Regions from separate parts of the Rhizobium sp. CB3090 genome, predicted to be linked through region 1. Evidence: predicted binding sites of a transcription regulator. Region 1 holds the regulator's gene; the other holds the start of a gene.
The links. The regulator LexA, encoded in region 1, represses DNA repair genes until DNA is damaged. The targets are predictions, from matches to a motif close to TGTTCNNNNTGTGTTCNG.
Positions count from the first base shown of each region.

Region 2: QA646_RS09275 (UvrD-helicase domain-containing protein) is a predicted target of LexA. The motif match lies at 2,101-2,118, and genes of this name have one in related genera.

Region 1 is NZ_CP121662.1:1,310,081-1,313,386, forward strand. It holds gene QA646_RS06420 (ComEC/Rec2 family competence protein) at 1-1,464, shown strand, start outside; gene lexA (transcriptional repressor LexA) at 1,445-2,167, opposite strand; gene QA646_RS06430 (DUF2721 domain-containing protein) at 2,557-3,048, opposite strand; gene QA646_RS06435 (mechanosensitive ion channel domain-containing protein) at 3,155-3,306, opposite strand, start outside.
Region 2 is NZ_CP121662.1:1,909,608-1,912,913, reverse strand. It holds gene QA646_RS09275 (UvrD-helicase domain-containing protein) at 1-2,048, opposite strand, end outside; gene QA646_RS09270 (flagellin) at 2,458-3,306, shown strand, end outside.

The DNA.
Region 1 (3,306 bases):
GCGCTCTCCGCAGGCATCTTCTATGTCGGCCTGCGCTATGCTCTCAGCCTGTTTTTCGGCGTGGCACAGGCTTGGCCAACGAAGAAGATCGCAGCCTTCGGCGCGTTGATCACGGTGACGGCCTATTATCTCATTTCCGGCTTCGGGGTATCGGCAGAGCGCGCTTTCATCATGATGGCGATCATGCTGGTCGCCGTGCTCTTCGATCGGCCATCCCTCAGCCTTCGCAATGTGGCGCTGTCAGCGATCGTCATCCTCATTCTGTCGCCGTCGCAGGCACTCGGTCCAAGTTTTCAGATGTCTTACGCGGCGACGTTGGCACTGGTGTCCGGTTATTCGCTCTGGACGAAAAGACCGCATCGGGAGAGCATTCTCTCCCGGTTCCGGCTCATGCGTCCGCTGCTCTTGGTCTCGCGCTTCTTCGGAGGCATATTGTCGACTTCCTTTATCGGCGGCGCATCGACCGCTATCTTCTCGATAGAACATTTTCACCGATTGGCGACATATGGTCTTCTCGCCAATCTGGCGGCGATGCCGGTCGTCTCCTTTATCATCATGCCATTTGGCATGGCGGCTACGATGCTGATGCCATTTGGCGTCGATGCTCCATTCTGGCAGGTCACCGGCGCGGGACTTGATGTCGTCATCGCCATTGCCAAAACGGTCGCCGCTTGGGGTGGCAATATTCCTTTTGGCCGGCTACCGGTCTGGCTGTTTCCGACGGTCATAACCGGCTTCTTGCTGATGACCTTGCTGAAAACACGATTGCGGCATGCGGGTGCGCTTGTGATCCTCGGTTCGGTCGCCGTCGTGACCCTCAGCCCCGGTGTCCCAAAACCCGATCTGATGATCTCCGAGGATGGCACGCTGGTCGCCTTGCTGCGCAATGGTGCGTTGACGACCAATCGTGAAAAACCGCCCGATTTCATCTTCGGGCAGTGGCAAAGAGCCCTGGCGATCACTGAGCAGCAACCGCCGATGATGCTTCCGCCCGACAGCCAGCTCCCTAAAATCAGCAAATCGGACAAGCATCGCCGCCTGAGTTCCGAAGAACAGAGCGCAGTTCGAAAGGCGATGGATGCTGCACTGGACGATGCCGGGCAGGGCGGCTTCGCCTGCCAGAAAGGTGCGTGGTGCGTGGCAATGCTGGAGAATGGTGAGATGCTTGTCACCATTGAAGACGCTGCCTATCTCGCTGCGGCCTGCGACACTGCCAATATTGTCGTCACTCCCGTACGGCTGCGTCTGGATCGCTGCCGCTCCGGCGCGATGCTTTTTACCGGCGCAACGCTACGCCGGACGGGAGCTATCGAAATGAACCTCAGCGCCGACAAACCAGCAATAACGACTGCGTTCGACAATCTGACGCGGCCATGGAGCCTTCATCGCGCCTATGACTGGCGAACGGGCACTTTCGGAGCGCCGATCGCACGGGTGTCACCGGTCAGTGATAGCGGCGAATGAGGCCGACAAGCTTGCCTTGCACCTTCACACGATCCGGCCCGAAGATGCGGGTCTCGTAAGCAGGGTTCGCCGCTTCAAGCGCGATCGAGGCGCCCTTGCGACGAAACCGCTTCAACGTCGCCTCCTCATCATCGACGAGAGCAACGACGATGTCGCCAGGATTGGCAGTCGTGGCATTGCGGATAATGACGGTATCGCCGTCGAAGATGCCGGCATCGATCATCGAGTCACCCTTGACCTCCAGCGCATAGTGCTCGCCGGAGCCAAGCATGTCGGCGGGAACGGTGATGTCGTGGGTATTGTTCTGGATGGCCGAGATCGGAACGCCGGCGGCGATGCGGCCCATGACAGGGACCGAGACCGAACTGTTGTTTTCCTCATTCACTGGCCTGCTGGGAGCGGGTGGCGGCACAAGCTGCGGCTTGCCAAGGCTGCCCTCGATGACGCTTGGCGAAAAGCCGCGGCGCGGCTGTAGGCTCGGGCTATAGGCCTCCGGCAGCTTGATGACCTCCAGTGCCCGGGCCCGGTTCGGGAGGCGGCGTATGAAGCCGCGCTCTTCCAAAGCTGTGATGAGACGGTGAATGCCGGACTTGGACGCAAGGTCCAGCGCATCTTTCATCTCATCGAAAGATGGCGGAACACCGGACTCCTTCATGCGCTCGTGAATGAAGAGAAGCAGTTCCTGCTGCTTGCGCGTCAACATCGTTTTGAACCTCGGGACTGAGAAGGCGTCGTGAAACAAATCCAGAACGAACACTATATGTTCCATATGTGTTCCGCAAGCCCTTAAATTTTGGTGAAGATTTTGTAAGCGCATCAAATAAACGGGAACATAACAAGTCCTGGCCGGATGGATTTTCCCGATGTCTACGCGCTAAGCGGCGGAAATATATGCGAAAACTCGCAGCGTAAAATTTCGCCGGTCGGAAGCGACCCATCCCAAAAGCAATGAAAAGCCGCGTTGTTTGCTCAATAAGCTCTTTGGAGGACGATGCTCTACGAACGATGGAGAGCAAGCTGCAGATTAGGCAAGGAAGATCGGATTTCAGAGCGGCTGAGACTGGCGCAGTCACTAGTAAATTGGACCTGATTTCAATAGGTTGATTCCTTTCTCGAACTCCTGTGCCTATGTTCGAGCAAGGTGCGATCGTTTGCGATCTGCCTCAGCATGCTGTGCCCAGCCAGAATCATTTCGAAGAGGAAGGCCACAAAAGCGCCCATGAGCGCGATGACGGCAAGGCCGAAGAACCAGAGCAGCATCTGCTCGCGGAATTGCTGGCGAATCGCTCCGCTCATGAGGCCGAGCGTCGCAAGGCATGTGCACACACCGGATGCCGTGCCGAGCAGGACAGCAATCTCGAGCGCCAATGTTCGCCGCCGCAGATAGTAGAGTTGCAGCAATCGCGTTTCATCCGGGTCCTCCGAGGTCACCCGTTCGAAAAGGCTGTTGACCCGGTCGGAGACGCGAGCGAGCCTGGCCGAGAAGACATTCAGACACCCGGCAGTGCCGGCCAGCAAAAAGACCGGCGTCAGCGCTATTTGAATAACGTGTGCGGCAGCAGACGTTAGCTGGTCGTTCAGCACGCTTGATCTCCTTCCTATCCAACGTTGTCCGCTATCAGGTTCGGGGAGTTGCTTCGCCGAGGAAGCGCCTCAGTGTGAGCGAGGGGGCCGATCTCACGCGAATGTTTCACGTCGGTGGCGCCGGCGATTGTGGCATCTGTTCAGCGGTTCTCTTTTTGTGCATCGTCAAAGCGGCGGCAGCGACGTCGGATTTCTCCTCCCCGCCCACTTGGACAGTCGGCTGAGCGAATTCGATACCGTTTTCCATGAAGGCGTCGC
Region 2 (3,306 bases), 600 kb from region 1:
GTTTCCGGCAGCTCGTCGAGGAAGCGCGACGGGATGGTCGATTGCCAGAGGCCGTGGATGCGGCGGTTGGAGACGAACCAGATGTGGCAGCGACGCTTGGCGCGGGTGAGGCCGACATAGGCGAGGCGGCGTTCTTCCTCCAGACCGGCGCGGCCACTTTCATCAAGCGAGCGCTGGTGCGGGAACAGGCCTTCCTCCCAGCCGGGCAGGAAGACGGTGTCGAATTCCAAGCCCTTGGCGGAGTGCAGCGTCATGATCGAGACGGCGTCCAGATCCTCGTTCTGCTCGGCGTCCATGACGAGGGCGACGTGTTCGAGGAAGCCGCGCATGGATTCAAAGCTTTCCATCGAGCGGATGAGTTCCTTCAGGTTTTCCAGCCGTCCGGGCGCTTCTGCCGATTTGTCGTTCTTCCACATGTCGGTATAGCCGGACTCTTCGAGAATCTGCTCGGCAAGCTCGGTATGCGGCGTGTTTTCAAGCAGTCCCTGCCAGCGGCGGAAGGATTGCACGACGTCGAAAAGTGCCTTGCGCGCTTTCGGCTTCATCTCGTCCGTCTCGATGATATCGGCCGCCGCCGCCAGCATCGGAATGTCGCGGACGCGAGCATAATCATGCAATGCGCGCACGGTCGTGTCGCCGAGGCCGCGCTTCGGCGTATTGATGATGCGCTCGAAGGCAAGATCGTCGGCCGGCTGGCAGATGAGGCGGAAATAGGCCATGGCATCGCGGATTTCGAGGCGCTCATAGAAGCGCGGGCCGCCGATGACGCGATAGTTCAGGCCGAGCGTGACGAAGCGATCTTCGAATTCGCGCATCTGGAAGGAGGCGCGCACGAGGATGGCCATGTCATTGAGATTGTGCTTGTTGCGCTGAAGCTGCTCGATCTCTTCACCGATCGCGCGTGCTTCCTCCTCGGAATCCCAAGAAGCATGCACCTGCACCTTGATGTCATCGGGATCGGAGCGATCGGTGAACAGCGTCTTGCCGAGCCGTCCCTCGTTATGGGCGATCAGATGCGCGGCGGCGCCGAGAATGTGTTCGGTCGAGCGGTAGTTGCGCTCGAGCTTGATGACCTTGGCGCCGGGAAAATCTTTTTCGAAGCGCAGGATGTTATCCACTTCCGCTCCGCGCCAGCCGTAGATCGACTGGTCGTCGTCGCCGACGCAGCAAACATTCTGCGGTTCGCCCTTCTGACGCTGTGCCAGAAGGCGAAGCCACATGTATTGCGCGGTGTTGGTGTCCTGATATTCGTCGACCAGGATGTAGCGGAAACGTTTGTGATAATCCTTCAATATATCAGGATTCTGCCGGAACATATTGATCGGATGCAGCAAAAGATCGCCGAAGTCGCAGGCGTTCAACGTCTTCAGGCGGTTTTGGTAGGCAGCATAGAGCTCGCGGCCCTTGCCGTTGGCAAAGGCGCGTGCATCGCCTTCCGGAATATCGGCCGGGCCGAGACCCTTGTTCTTCCAGGTGTCGATCATCCCCGCGAATTGTTTGGCGGGCCAACGCTTGTCGTCCAGGCCCTCGGCCTGGATCAATTGCTTGAGCAGGCGCACGACATCGTCGGTGTCGAGAATGGTGAAGCTCGAGGAGAGGCCGACCAGTTCGGAGTGACGGCGCAGCAGCTTGACGCCGATTGAATGGAAAGTGCCGAGCCAGGGCATGCCCTCGACCGCGCCGCCGACGAGCAGCGCAATGCGCTCCTTCATCTCGCGCGCGGCCTTGTTGGTGAAGGTGACGGCGAGGATCTGCGAGGGAAAAGCGCGATTGGTGGAGAGAATATGAGCGATGCGGGTCGTCAGCACTCGCGTCTTGCCGGTGCCGGCGCCAGCGAGCACGAGAACCGGCCCATCCAGCGTCTCGACCGCTTCCGCCTGTTCCGCGTTGAGCCCGGCGAGATAGTCGGGCCGACGGCCGCTGTCGCGTGCGGCCATGGCGCGGGCCGCAATGCCGCCGCCGGCGCTGGGGGCAGGGCTGGGCCGACGCGGGGCCACGTGCTCCGGCTCCTCGTCAAAGAAGGGAATGTCGTCATGTCCGATAGTCATGCGGCTCAATGTAATGATTCTGCCCTGAAAGGCAAAAGAAACAGCCGATAAATAGAACAAAAAGTGCACATTTCCTGATAATCGAGCCTTTCAATAACCGTTTGGCATCCCCAAGCGCGAACACATGAAAGCGGCGGCTACGTTCAGAACAGCAGAATAGTCGCAACCTGAACGCGATGCCCAATTTTCGGGCGAGGGGCGATTTATGGTAAATCGGCAGTTTCGATTATCGCTTTTTTAAGCATGATTGCTAATCATAGGTGCCTGTAACCGCTCGAGTTCAGGCGCTGTTTTTTGCCGGGCTCAACCTTCGCCGACTTCAGTCGGCCCGCGCGCATGAGTGCCCGCGGCATGGTTCCAATGTCTCCTTGTATTTGTTGCGTATCGTTGTGTCCGGAGTTCATGTGCCGTGAGTATTTTTTCGACCTTCATAAGGGTCAGTTCCCCCGTCAATACAGCCCTTGAAGTCCTTCGAAACACGCAGGCGAATCTGAATGTCGCACAGCGTCAGATGTCGTCCGGCCTTCGTGTGCAGACCGCGAAGGACAACGCCACCTACTGGACGATCTCGACATTGACGCGCACCGATATCGGCGCCGTCTCGGCAGTGCAGGATGCGCTGGGGCTTGCTGCTGCCACGGTCAGTACCGCCTCCACCGGCATTACCAGTGCCATCGACATCGTAACGCAGATCAGGTCGAAATTGGTGACCGCCTATGAGGGCAGCGTCGACAAGACCAAACTCAACGACGAAATCAGCGAGCTCAAGGACCAGCTTCGCAGCGTCGGCCAGTCGACGAGCTTCAACGGCGTCAACTGGGTCATGCTCCAGGACGGTGAAGATCCGACCGAGCCGCACGAAATCCCGGGCTCCCTCATCCGCCATACCGACGGCAGGGTTTCGATCGGCATGCTGAACTATGAGGGCGTCAGCTCGACGAGCGGCCCGATCGTATCGACGGATGCACGATATCTGATCGACGATCAGTCAAGCGGCACCGGCGGCTATGGCGTGCTGACTTCCACCGCTTTTGCGACGGAAGCGGGAGCGGCGCAAAACTATGTGCTGATCAGCAGCCAAAACGGCGACACGAGCGGGCAGGTGGAAATCTCGCTCGACGCCAACACCACACAGGGCGCCTTGACCGATATGATCAACACCGTCACCGCCATGCTGCATCAATTGAACACCATAGGATCGGCCTTCGGTTCATTGGAATCGCGTGTCAGCTTGCAAAACCAATTCGCAAGCAATCTC